Linked DNA regions of Nitrobacter winogradskyi Nb-255. Each later gene encodes a partner of the first gene's protein in a complex. Links are inferred from orthologs where the notes say so. Each region holds a gene or a part of one and is shown in the gene's direction. Other genes may lie near its edges.

What was found.
Region 2: the proteins of NWI_RS02345 (region 1) and dapF are in contact, whole or in part, in a solved structure (PDB 5YGU), measured with the Escherichia coli proteins. The link is inferred for Nitrobacter winogradskyi Nb-255 from one-to-one orthologs.

What each region holds. Positions count from the first base shown.
Region 1 is NC_007406.1:505,645-511,799, forward strand. Bases 1,287-4,204 are described here. They hold NWI_RS02345 (RNA pyrophosphohydrolase), read left to right. Parts: upstream 1,287-2,448; coding sequence 2,449-2,961; downstream 2,962-4,204. Other genes in these bases: NWI_RS02340 (divergent polysaccharide deacetylase family protein), read left to right, coding at 1,287-2,320; NWI_RS02350 (M48 family metalloprotease), read right to left, coding at 3,145-4,204. Outside these bases: NWI_RS02335 (S41 family peptidase), read left to right, coding at 1-966; more of NWI_RS02340, read left to right, coding at 1,118-1,286; more of NWI_RS02350, read right to left, coding at 4,205-4,635; NWI_RS02355 (thermonuclease family protein), read right to left, coding at 4,900-5,679; NWI_RS02360 (GlsB/YeaQ/YmgE family stress response membrane protein), read right to left, coding at 5,755-6,027. UniProt on the Escherichia coli protein: Master regulator of 5'-end-dependent mRNA decay.
Region 2 is NC_007406.1:3,013,976-3,020,117, reverse strand. What follows is about bases 1,616-4,520. They hold dapF (diaminopimelate epimerase), read left to right. Parts: upstream 1,616-2,584; coding sequence 2,585-3,457; downstream 3,458-4,520. Other genes in these bases: mtaB (tRNA (N(6)-L-threonylcarbamoyladenosine(37)-C(2))-methylthiotransferase MtaB), read left to right, coding at 3,457-4,520; NWI_RS18035 (GyrI-like domain-containing protein), read right to left, coding at 1,616-2,307. Outside these bases: ffh (signal recognition particle protein), read right to left, coding at 1-664; NWI_RS14425 (SIMPL domain-containing protein), read right to left, coding at 860-1,582; more of NWI_RS18035, read right to left, coding at 1,579-1,615; more of mtaB, read left to right, coding at 4,521-4,725; NWI_RS14400 (CHASE domain-containing protein), read left to right, coding at 5,154-6,142. UniProt on the Escherichia coli protein: Involved in the succinylase branch of the L-lysine biosynthesis and in the biosynthesis of the pentapeptide incorporated in the peptidoglycan moiety. Catalyzes the stereoinversion of LL-2,6-diaminopimelate (L,L-DAP) to meso-diaminopimelate (meso-DAP).

The sequences.
Region 1 (6,155 bases):
GCGGGGATCCTCGCGAACGACATCATCACCAATCTCGACGACGAGGCGGTGCAGGGCCTGACCCTCAACCAGGCCGTCGACAAGATGCGCGGCCCGATCGGCACCAAGATCAAGCTGAAGATCATCCGTAAGGGACAAGATAATCCGATCGACGTGACGCTGGTGCGCGACAACATTCGTGTCCGCTCGGTTCGTTCGCGGACGGAGTCCGACGACATCGCCTATATCCGCATCACGACCTTCAACGAGCAGACCACCGAGGGACTGAAGAAGTCGGTTTCCGACCTCCAGAGCCAGATCGGTGACAAGCTCAAGGGGTATATCATCGATCTGCGAAACAACCCCGGCGGGTTGCTCGAGGAAGCCGTGACCGTTTCAGATGCCTTCCTCGATCGCGGCGAGATCGTGTCGACGCGCGGGCGCAACGCCGAGGAAACCCAGCGGCGCAGCGCGCATCCGGGTGACCTCGCCAAAGGCAAGCCGGTGATCATTCTGGTCAACGGCGGATCGGCATCCGCGTCGGAAATCGTCGCCGGCGCGTTGCAGGACCACAAGCGGGCGACCCTGATCGGCACCCGCTCGTTCGGCAAGGGCTCGGTGCAGACCATCATTCCCCTCGGCTCCGGCAATGGCGCGCTCCGGCTGACGACCGCGCGCTATTATACGCCCTCGGGCCGCTCGATTCAGGCCAAGGGCATCGTTCCGGATATCGAGGTGCTTCAGGATGTGCCCGATGAATTGAGGTCACGGACCGACACCAAGGGCGAGGCTTCGCTGCGGGGACACCTGCGAAACGGCAACGACGAGAAGACAGGCTCGCAATCCTACGTCCCGCCGGACGCCAAGAACGACAAGGCGCTCAAGATGGCCGGAGACCTTCTGCGCGGCGTCAAGATCAACGCCTCTTCGCCGCCCTCCAACAATAAAGCGGCGATCGAAAAGCCCGCGAACAAGGCGGCGAACTGATCCTTTGAAGGGGTGCGGTGTTTCGGAGCCGGGCGGCCTTTGGGGCCGCCCGGTTCGTTTGCGTGCCGGTTACTGCAAGTCGCCTGATCTCGCATTGCCGCATTTTGAAAGCGCCCATGGTATCCTCGATTGGGGATGATTCGAGGGGGCCATGACCGATACGACGGACGATCTCAGCACGCCGCTGGGACAGAACCCCGCGCCCAGGCGCCGCTTACGGCTTCCTTTCTCGCTGCCTCAGGCCACGGGATTGTTGTTGGGATCGATCCTCGTCGTCTTCCTGGGTTTTGTTTTCTTCAATCACGATCCTCTCGGCGGTGAACCCAAGGCGCGGGTGGCGATCCGGCAAGCCCCGGTCAGCGACGACAAGCCCACGGCCATCCGGCCGCCACCGCAACAGCCGGACAGCGCCGCCGTCACCGCTCCATCTGCCAACGGACAGAAGACCATCACCATCATCGACGGATCCAGCGGATCGCGTCAGGACGTCGTGGTTTCCGGTCCAGGTCCTGATGCTGCCGACGCCGGATCAGCGAAGGCGGTAGTGGGGGTCGATCAGCGTCTGTTGGAGAAGTCGCGTCATGGAATGATTCCCGTTGCCGCCGCCGACGGGCTGAAACCTTTCAAGGCTTATGCGGCGGGTACCGAGGCGGATCGCGCGAAGGCTGCGAAGATGCCGGTGGTCGCCATCGTGGTCGGCGGTCTCGGCGTCGGTGCGACGAAAACCACCGATGCGATCATGAAACTGCCGCCAGCCGTGACGCTCGCGTTTACACCCTATGGCTCCGATCCGGGCAGACTGGTGGCGCAGGCGCGCGCGCAGCGCCACGAAGTGCTGTTGCAGGTCCCTATGGAGCCTTATGATTATCCCGACAACGATCCCGGACCGCAGACCCTGCTGACGACACTTGGCGCGGAGCAGAATATCGATCGCCTGCACTGGCAACTGAGCCGCTTTCAAGGCTATGTCGGTTTGACCAATTTCATGGGCGCGCGTTTTGTCGCCGCGGCTGCGGTCATGCAGCCATTCATGCACGAGGCGGCCAGGCGCGGTCTCGGATATCTCGACGACGGCGCTGCGCCTCTGAGCGTCGCGGGTCGGCTTGCGGAAGGGCAGGCCATGCCGTTCGCCAGGGCCGACCTTATTGTTGACGCCGTTCCGACCTCGGTGGAGATCGACAAGGCGCTCGCAAGGCTTGAAGACTTGGCCATGAAACGAGGCGTCGCCATAGGCATGACATCGGCGCTTCCGGTATCCGTCGACCGAATTGGCGTCTGGATCAAGAGTCTCGAAAGCCGTGGCGTGATGCTTGTGCCGTTGACAACCGCGATGCTGAAATCAAAATCGACCTAAAGCTCCAGATTGGTTGCACGCGTTTTCTTCACACCGACCGGTATCCAATTCGCTTGAAAACGCTATAAGATCAGCATTCGTATCCGTCCCGTTCTCAGAGCGGTGGAGGCGCACGGGGCATTGATGGAATGACACGTTACGACGATCTACCCTATCGCACTTGCGTCGGCATGATGCTGATCAACGAGCGGGGGCTGGTTTTCGTCGGTCGCCGCGCGGGCGTTGAGCAGGTCGATGACAGCTACGTCTGGCAGATGCCGCAAGGCGGCGTCGATCCCGGCGAGGATACGTGGCTCGCAGCGAAACGCGAACTCTATGAGGAGACCAGCGTTCGTTCGATCGAGAAGCTTGCCGAAATCCCGGATTGGCTGACCTACGATATTCCGCGTGTCGTGGCCGGCCGGGCGTGGAAGGGCCGTTACCGCGGTCAGCGCCAGAAGTGGTATGCGGTGCGCTTCATCGGCGAGGACAACGAGATCAACATCGCGAACCCCGGCGACGGTCACAAGCCGGAATTTACGGCATGGCGCTGGGAGCCGATGCAGAATCTGACCGGGTTGATCATCCCGTTCAAGCGTCCGGTCTATGAGCGCGTGGTCAAGGAGTTCGCGAGCCTCGCGGGCGCTCAAGCCGGAACATAACCCCAGATTCGTTAGAGATTTTTCGCTCTGATAATCGGAAGCGGAACTCTCAGATCTTGATTTGACGTGTTTTCTTCAACTGCGAACCATTTCGCTTGAACCGAGATCACATCATGATCATGAATCGGCTCGAACTCATGACGAGGGTCGTTGAAGTCCACCCCGGATGTCCGGTGACTCGCATCAGTCCACCACGATCTTGACCCGGTTGCCGACCTTGACCTGGGCCCGAGGGTCGAGGCCGTTGAGGACGCGAAAGCGCTCGGCCGGATGATCGACGCCCGCCATGCGGTGCGACAGTGATTCCACGGTATCGCCCGGTTGCACGGTGATCACCTTGATACGCAGTGGTCGCGCGGCCTGAATCTCGCCCAGCGTCAAGCGGCGGAAGGAAGCGACCGTTTCGCGCGCGTTGCGTTCGCTTTCCGTAGTCTTGCGGCGGGCGGCGAAGATGAAGCGGTAAACATCGCTGCCGAAGCGCAAGGCATAGACGCGGAACTGCCATTCCTCCCCGCTGGCGACCGCCGATGCCGCGGGAAAGCCGTTGATGGTCAGTTCCTCGGTCGACGCCTTGTTGACGTTTTCCATCCACCCCGAATTGAGGTACTCGGTGAGTTTCTGTTCCGCCGGCACCCGGACCACATCAAAGCGCATGGCCTGACTGCCGCCCTCGCGAATGCCGATAACCGCCTGAGCCGTGTTGTCCAGCGTAAAGGCTTCCGGCGCTTGGAAGGTAAAGCCCAGCTTGGGGTGCAGGAAGCGCCGGCCACGCACGAATCCCTCACTAGGGTCCTCGCCGTAAACGATATTGTCGATCGCGTTGAGATAGGTCTCGCGGTCCCGTTCGCCTTGCGCGGGAGCACTGTACTGGCGCGCATTGGCCTGCGCGTTCTGGACACGCTCCGGCGTTGCGGGATGCGACGACAGGAAGTCCTGCGAGCGGGGGTCCAGCGACGGCTTGCCGGCCTTAAGCGCCGCATTGCGCTCCATTGCAGCAAGGAAGCGGGCCGCGCCAAAAGGATCGAAATGGGCGCGCGCCGAAATTCCGACGCCGATTCCGTCCGCCTCGAATTCCTGGGCACGCGAAAAGCTCGCCAGCGTCAGTTTGGATTTGGCGAGCGCCAACGCCGTCAGATCCGGGTCGGTTCCCATCTCGGTCACGACGTGGCTGACGAGGGCGGCCTGCCGCGCCTGGTCCTCGCGGATTGTCGCGTGCTTGGCGAGAACGTGCGCCATTTCGTGCGACAGCACCGAGGATAGTTCCGACGTATCGTTGGCCAGCGCGACCAGGCCGCGCGTCACGTAAAGCTGGCCGGTCGGCAGCGCGAAGGCGTTCACCGCGCCCGAATTGAGGATCGTCACCTTGTAGGTGAGGTCGGGCCGTTCCGACACCGCCACCAGCCGCTCGACCGTCCGGTTGATCAGTGCTTCAAGTTTCGGGTCGTCATAGGCGCCGCCATACGAGGCGAGGATGCGCTTATGCTCGTGTTCGGACTTCGGAGTAGGGGCCGCCGCCCGCGCGGGCTTCACCGATTTGGCGGATGATGGAGAGGCTGTCTGGAACCGGGTGATGTCACCGCATCCGCCGAGGGCGAGCGTCGCGCAGAGCAGCATGACAGGCGCCGCCGAAAGGCGGATCGCTTCTGTCCCGCGCCATACTGGGCTCGCCGTCATGGCTGCAACGTTCTCCCTAGGATCGAAAATTCTATTCCAGCATTCCCGATCTGTTCAGCAAAACCCGACGGCAAAATGCCGACATCCCACCGCCGCATCTTACCACGCCAGCGCAGCCCCCGTTCTAAAAGTTGATGCTGGCAGAACCCCGTGTCCTTTGTCTATCGCGTTTTCGAACGAAGCGAATACCGGTTTGCATGAAGAAAACGCGTCAAATCAAGATTATAGAGCCTCGCTTCTGATTCCATCAGAAGCGAAAGGGCTCTAGTCGTCCTCCGCATCGATCTGCCCAACGCGGAATACCTCGATCCGCGGTCCTCCGCGCCGTTCGACCCAGCCGCGGACGCGGACCCGCCGATGTTCGAAAGACCTCGGCGCGACACCTGCCGCCTTGAAAGACGGCATGATGCGTTTTGAAATAGTCGCGGCAAAGTCTCGTGTCCAGCGTGGGCCGAAGTTGAGATACAGGGTTCCGCCAGCCTGCCTGATAGACCGGACGTGACCTTCCACGATCGTAAACCGACCGATACGCGTCAAAATCTCATCCGGACGTTCGGCGCTTTTGATCACGGACGATTCCGCCCAGATTCCCAGACGGCCCTGCCGCGCGACCGTCTCAGCCGCCGCAAGCTCCGCCGCGCAAGCCTTGTTGGTGACGTCAGCGGAGGCCAACGCTTCGCCGCGCGCCAGAAGCTCGCTCTGCACCGAACGCGCGGTGTGGTCGAGAAACAGCAAGCCGGTTTGCCGGCCATAGCGATCCGGATCATCGTGCTCGCCGCGCAGGATCACATGCTGGCCGATCAACCCCGCGAGGTTCGAGCGGCGATCATCCGATTTCAGCGCCACCACTTCGACGCCGGCAAGACGGACGTCGCGGCCATCTTCGAGGCGGAGCGTCCGTGCGTCGATGACAGCGCTGACGACGCCTTCACCCTGGATGTCCAGTTGGCAACCGTCGGCAAGCGCCGGCACGGTGGCGAACGATATCGCGGAGAGCGGCACCGCGAACAGGAGATTGCAAAAGCATCGCGGTACGGCCGTCATCTGACAGCCGCACCGTTCAGAACTGTCTCCTGATTTACCGGGACCCTCGGAGCATTGTCCGAGGGTCGGGTTGCGTTATCTTGGTCCGGAAATCGCACCGCGTGCGACCAGCCTGTTCCAGATGAACAGCACCACCACCGCGCCGATGGCGGAGGTGATGAAGCCCGCGCCCTGATCTGGACTGTAATGGCCGATCTGCTGCCCGATGAAAGTGGCGAGAAACGCACCGGCGATGCCCAGCACCGTGGTGAGAATGAATCCGCTCGGATTGTTCGGGCCGGGCGACAGGAATTTCGCGATAACCCCGGCGACGAAGCCGACAAGAATGATCCAGAGAATGCCGCTCATGACAAATGTCCTTCCTCAGAAATAGTCGTGGCGCTGAACGCTTCGCGCGACAGGCCGGTCGATGCGGCTGCACCTGTGGTGTGAGCCGCAATCCTAGAGCCTTCCGCTTTTGATAGAATCGAAAGCAG
Region 2 (6,142 bases), 2.5 Mb from region 1 along the record:
CCGCGACCAGCAGCACCTCATGCGGGTGGGCGGCGGTTTTGATGCTCGCCGCCTCGGACATCATGTCTTCGTCGAGCGTGGTGCGGCCGGCGGTGTCGAGCAGCACCACGTCGTAGCCGCCGAGCTTACCGGCCTCCAGCGCGCGGCGCGCGATCTGCTCCGGTTTCTGCCCGGCGACGATCGGCAGCGTCTTGATGTCCAGATCGCGCCCGAGCACCGCGAGCTGCTCCATCGCTGCCGGACGATAGATGTCGAGCGAGGCCATCAGGACCTTGCGCTTGTCCCGCTCGGTCAGCCGCCGCGCCAGTTTCGCGGTCGTGGTGGTCTTGCCCGAGCCCTGCAGGCCGACCATCATGATGATGACCGGCGGCACGGCGTTGAGTTCGATGGTCTGTCCGTCGGAGCCGAGCGTGGCGATCAGTTCGTCATGAACGATCTTCACCACCATCTGGCCCGGCGTCACGGATTTGACGACGGTGGCGCCGATCGCCTGTTCGCGGACCTTGTCGGTAAAGCTGCGCACCACGTCGAGCGAGACGTCGGCTTCCAGCAGCGCCCGGCGAACCTCGCGCATGGCGGCGTCGACATCGGCTTCCGTCAGCGCGCCGCGCCGCGTCAGCCGATCGAGAATGCCGCCGAGCCGTTCCGACAGATTGTCGAACATGAGCCGTTCCTGTCTTCCGAGGGTCCGTGAGACCTAAACCCAAAACACGTTTGCGCCCGAGGGCGCACAGCGCTGTCGGGCGTTGACCTCCGGCCCCTGCGGCCGGTCGGCGGGTCGAAAAGAAGTCTTTTCGAGAATTCGGGCGGATTTACAGGCACTGGCCCGCCCGAGTCAAGCCGATCGGCGGGCCGCGCTTTATGGCGCGGCCTTGATCTCCCAGGAGATGCCGACCGTCACGCGAAGCGTTTCCTCGCCGGGCGCGATGGCGGCCTCCGCGGCCATCGGCATCGCGGCGCGGCGATACATGACCGGCGCAGAGCTCCCGTGCTCCGAAATGCTGAGCGGCGCGCCGAGCGAGACGCCTGCCGCCTTGGCGTAGATTTCAGCCTTGCGCCGCGCGTCGGCGACCGCCTCGGCGCGGGCGTCGTCGAGCAGCTTCGATGCGTTGGAGACCGCGAAATTGATGCCGCCGATGTCGTTGGCGCCGGCGGCGGTCACCGTATCGATCACCCCGGCGAGTTTGCTGATGTCGCGCAGCTTGACGGCGACCCGGTTGGTGGCGCGGTAGCCGGAGAGGACGCTGGGGCTTGAGCGATTCGGATTGGTATATTGCGGCTGCAGCGATAGCCGCGACGTCTGAAAGTCCTTCTCGGGGATGCCGGCGCTTTTCAGCGCGGCCAGCACCTTGCTCATGGCGGCATTGTTGGCTTCGGACGCTTCGCGCGCCGTCTTGGCGTCGGTCGTGACGCCTGCTTCGATCTGGGCAAGGTCAGGCGGCGTGGAGATCGTGGCCTCGCCGGTTACCGAGATCATTGGCGGCGGCGTATCGGCTTGCGCGGCCAGCGGGATCAAGGCGGTGGTGGTGGCGATGGCGATGGCGATGGCGAGCGGGATCCGGTTCTGCATGACGGTTCTCATTTCAGCGGGACATAGACATCGATGACCAGGCTGTCTTCCTCGGTCTTCAGGGGATCGGTCGTATATTCCTCGATGAAGGTATCCTTGGCTTCAAGCTTCCTGTCGTCGAGGGTGTTTGTGATCGCCTCATAGGTGTTGTCCATGTTGTCATAGGAGCCGCGATGTACAAACTTCAGCGCCTTGCCCTCCGGTGATTTACCCATGCTCATGTTCTTGGGCAGGTCCTTGATCTCCTGATCGACCGGGATTTCGGCCAGAAACGAGAAGCCGTTATCGTCCGTCGAGGTATAGACGATCATCATGTTGCCGGCGGGCTTGACGCCCCGCTTGTCCAGCAGGGCCGCGAGCGACTTGAACGAATCGATCAGCGTTTCGAAGGCGGTGTCCCAGGTGGCGGTGTTTCGCAGTGACAGGACGGTCTTCGGGGTCAGGGTGTGTTCCTCGCCGAAGGGGTCGGCCGTTTGCACGGGTGCGGTCGCCGGCGGCTTGGGGGCTTCCGCGGTCGGGTTTTCCGGTGTCTGCACCTCGGCCGGGGGCGGAGTCGGCGTGGCGGGGGCGGTCGTTCCGGGCGGGGCCGGCGCGGCTGGCGGAGCCTCGGCAGCGGGCGCCGTCGCGCCGGGAGGCGTCGCAGGCGGCGTTTCGGCCAGCAAGGCGGATAGCCCCAGCAGCATGACCCCCGATATGGCGGCTATCCCGAGGGGGAAAAAGAAGCGAAGGCGGTTCATCGAGGAGGGTCTCCCTGGTCGTGCTGACCGATGTCCGCGAGACCCGGTCCTTGGCCGCTGGTGCAGGTGGAGGGATGAAGGTGCTGAATACGCGACTCTGGCGTTCGTCCCATGACAGAACAAGACCGATATGTCATGCCGCATCGTGGCGGGCATGGGGCGCTTGCGGCGGACTTGCGTGAATTGATCACGGGAGTTGTGGCGCTGGTCAACAACCGTGCGCCACCATATAACGCGGGTGAGATGGAGCCGGGGGTTGATCCGGAAACTGGAACCGATGAGTGTGCTCGCAAATCACGCTTTCAGCAAGATGAACGGCATCGGCAACGAGATCGTCGTTGTCGATCTTCGCGACAATCCTGCCACGGTCACGGCCGGGGAGGCTCGTGCTGTCGCATCGCCCGGCGGCGTGCCCTATGATCAGTTGATGGTTCTGCAGCCCCCGCGCACTCCGGGCACCGAAGCCTTCGTTCGGATCTACAATAACGATGGTTCGGAAGCCAATGCGTGCGGCAACGGCATGCGCTGCGTCGCGCGACAGATCTTCGAGGCGACAGACAAGACCGCGCTGACCTTCGAGACGCGCGCGGGGCTTTTGAACTGCTGGCGAGGCTCCGCGCCCGGTCTTTACAGCGTTGACATGGGATCGCCGAAGTTCGGCTGGAAGGATATTCCGCTGGCCGAGGAATTCCGCGATACCCGCTATATCGAACTCCAGGTCGGGCCGATCGACGCCCCCGTGCTGCATTCGCCGTCCGTTGTCAGCATGGGCAATCCCCACGCCATCTTCTGGGTTGACGACATCCATGCCTACGATCTCGCCCGTTTCGGGCCGCTGCTGGAGAACCATCCGGTGTTTCCCGAGCGCGCCAACATCACGCTGGCCCATATCGTCGATCGCGATCACATCACGATGCGGACCTGGGAACGCGGCGCGGGCCTGACCAAGGCTTGCGGCTCGGCGGCCTGCGCGACGGCGGTGGCGGCGGCGCGGCTCAAGCGGGTCGAGCGCATCGTTCATATGACGCTTCCCGGCGGCAGCCTGACCATTGAATGGCGCGAGCGCGACGATCATGTGCTGATGACCGGTCCGGCCATATTCGAGTATGAGGGCGCCTTCGATCCGGCGCTGTTCGCGTCGGTGGCCTGATGCCGGTCGACGTCATCACTTTCGGCTGCCGGCTCAATGCCTTCGAATCCGAGGTCATCCGTCGCAACGCGGAAGCGGCCGGCCTTGAGGATGTCGTCATCGTCAACAGTTGCGCCGTGACCAATGAGGCGGTGGCGCAGGCGCGGCAATCGATCCGTCGCCTGAAGCGCGCGCGGCCCGATGCGCGCATCGTCGTCACCGGATGCGCCGCGCAGATCGAGCCGGCGATGTTCGCGCAGATGGCCGAGGTCGATCGCGTGATCGGCAACGATGAGAAGATGCGGGGCGAAGCGTGGCGCGCCGCGCGGGCCGCTTTCGCTGCGCCGGATGTGACGATCGCGGCGGAGAAGAAGATCGCGGTCGCCGACATCATGGCGGTGACCGAGATGGCGCCGCATCTCGTCGATGGCTTTCAGGGCGGACTGCCGCGCGCGTTTGTTCAGGTGCAGAACGGCTGCGATCATCGCTGCACCTTCTGCATCATCCCCTTCGGACGCGGCAACTCGCGCTCGATGCCGATGGACGCCGTGGTCGATCAGGTTCGCGTGCTCACTGAAACCGGTTATGCCGAGATCGTGCTGACCGGTGTCGATCTCACAAGTTATGGCGCCGATCTTCCGGGCGGGCCGCGACTGGGCGGGCTGGTCAGGCAGATCTTGCGGCAGGTGCCGGAGATGAGGCGGCTTCGCATCTCGTCGATCGATTCGATCGAGGTGGATCGCGATCTGATGGACGCGATCGCGAACGAGGAGCGGCTGATGCCGCATTTGCATCTGTCGCTGCAATCCGGGGATGACATGATCCTGAAGCGGATGAAGCGGCGGCACGCGCGCCGTGATGCCATCGATTTCTGCGCGCAGGTGCGGCGGTTGAGGCCGGACACAGCCTTCGGCGCCGACATCATCGCCGGCTTTCCCACCGAGACCGATGACATGTTCGCGCGGTCGCTGGATCTCGTTGCCGAATGTGATCTCACCTTCCTGCATGTCTTTCCCTATTCGTCGCGTCCGGGAACGCCTGCGGCGCGGATGCCGCCGGTCGCGGCTGAGGTGGTCAGGAATCGGGCCGGGCGGTTACGGGCGGCGGCGGGCGCCGCGCTGCGGCGGCGGCTTGCGGCGGAGGTCGGTGCGACGCGCCGGGTGCTGATCGAAAGCGGCACGCAGGGCCGCACCGAGCATTTCGTGCCGGTCGCAATGACGGGAGACACGCCCGGCGCCGTGCGGACGGTTCGGGTGGCAGGGCACGACGATACGCGGCTGCTGGCTTGATCCCGCTGCGCCAGGTAGAAGCAGCCGTCGACAGGATCCAGGCTCGAGTCCCAGGGGGCCTCGCGGTAGCAGCCATTTCCCTTCTGACGGACGCAGGAGTCAGGCTCTGTCGTATCGATCTGACGCGTTTTCTTCACGAACGGGCCCCGGTCTTACGAATCGAGCCTGAAGACATGCTTCGCGCGAAAACGCGATGAGCGGCGCATGGCCGCAGGCGAATGCTCGCGGCTGAATCTTTTATCCGTGTGCGCTGAAAGATCACTTGGCCGGACTCCGTTAACGATCGTTCCCGGCTTTTGTACCTGGTGGCGGAACCAGGCTGGCGCGGCACGATTGATGTGGTGCATCGTCGCGGGGGCGCTGCTGTTCATGGTAAGGCCAGCCAGTGTTGCGAATGGTTTTATTCTCGTGATTTCCGGGTAGGGCGCGTGGTTCGGCTGGGTTTTGTCATTGGCTTTGTCGCAGTCATCGGGATTTTTCTTTCCGGTCTGGCGGCGTGGCGGGCTCATGATCAGGAACTGGCGATCGACAGGATTGCGCTGTCGCGCGCGATCGACGTTCATGCCAGCCTGGTTCAGGAGCGTCTCATCCAGCGGGAGCTTTTGGCGCGGGTCGCCTCGGGGCTGTTTCGGTCACCTTCGGCGATGCAGGCCAACATGCTCCACCCGTTGCGAGCCTCCATCTATGCCTTTGAGACCGATTTCGTCCTCGCCGCCTGGGTCGCGCGCCTTGAGTCCGGCGAATTTCCGCAGGCTCGTGATGCCCTCGCCAACGCTGGCTTTCCAAATCCGCAGATCAGAAGTTTTGACGACGCCTCGCGTGATCTGTCGTCGCTCGACAAGCCGATCGACGTGATCATGGATGTCGAACCGCAAAATGCGCAAACCTCCGCATTCCCCGGCCGCTCGCTCGATCAGCATCCGATCCTGGGGCCGATGTTCGCCCGAGCGATGCAGACCAAGACTTCCGTCGTGTCCGATCCGCTCAATCTGATGGATAGGGACGGGCCGATCGGGCTGGTCATCGCAACGCCGGTGTTCCAGGAGAATAGCGGGACCGCGGCCGGCTTCATTACCTTTTCCTACAAGCTGGCGTCGCTGATGCTGACCAACGACGAACTGTCGCTGTTTTCCGTCGTGCTGAAAGATCCGCGCAACCCCGCTCTGGAATTGGTCGCCGACGACAGCGGTGATGTCACTTCGCGTCCCGGACAGACGGCTGATCCCGCTCCGCCGGTGTTTCGGACGGTGACCTTCGGTGGTAGGGACTGGTCGCTGGGCTACTACGCGAAAACCAACGCCTCGCATCGCGCGCAGAAACTGGCCGCGGTGGTGGCCGCGATCGGTCTTGCGCTGACCAGCATCATTTGCGGCCTGTTCGGATATGTCGCCTATAACAATTTGCGGCTGAGCCGGGA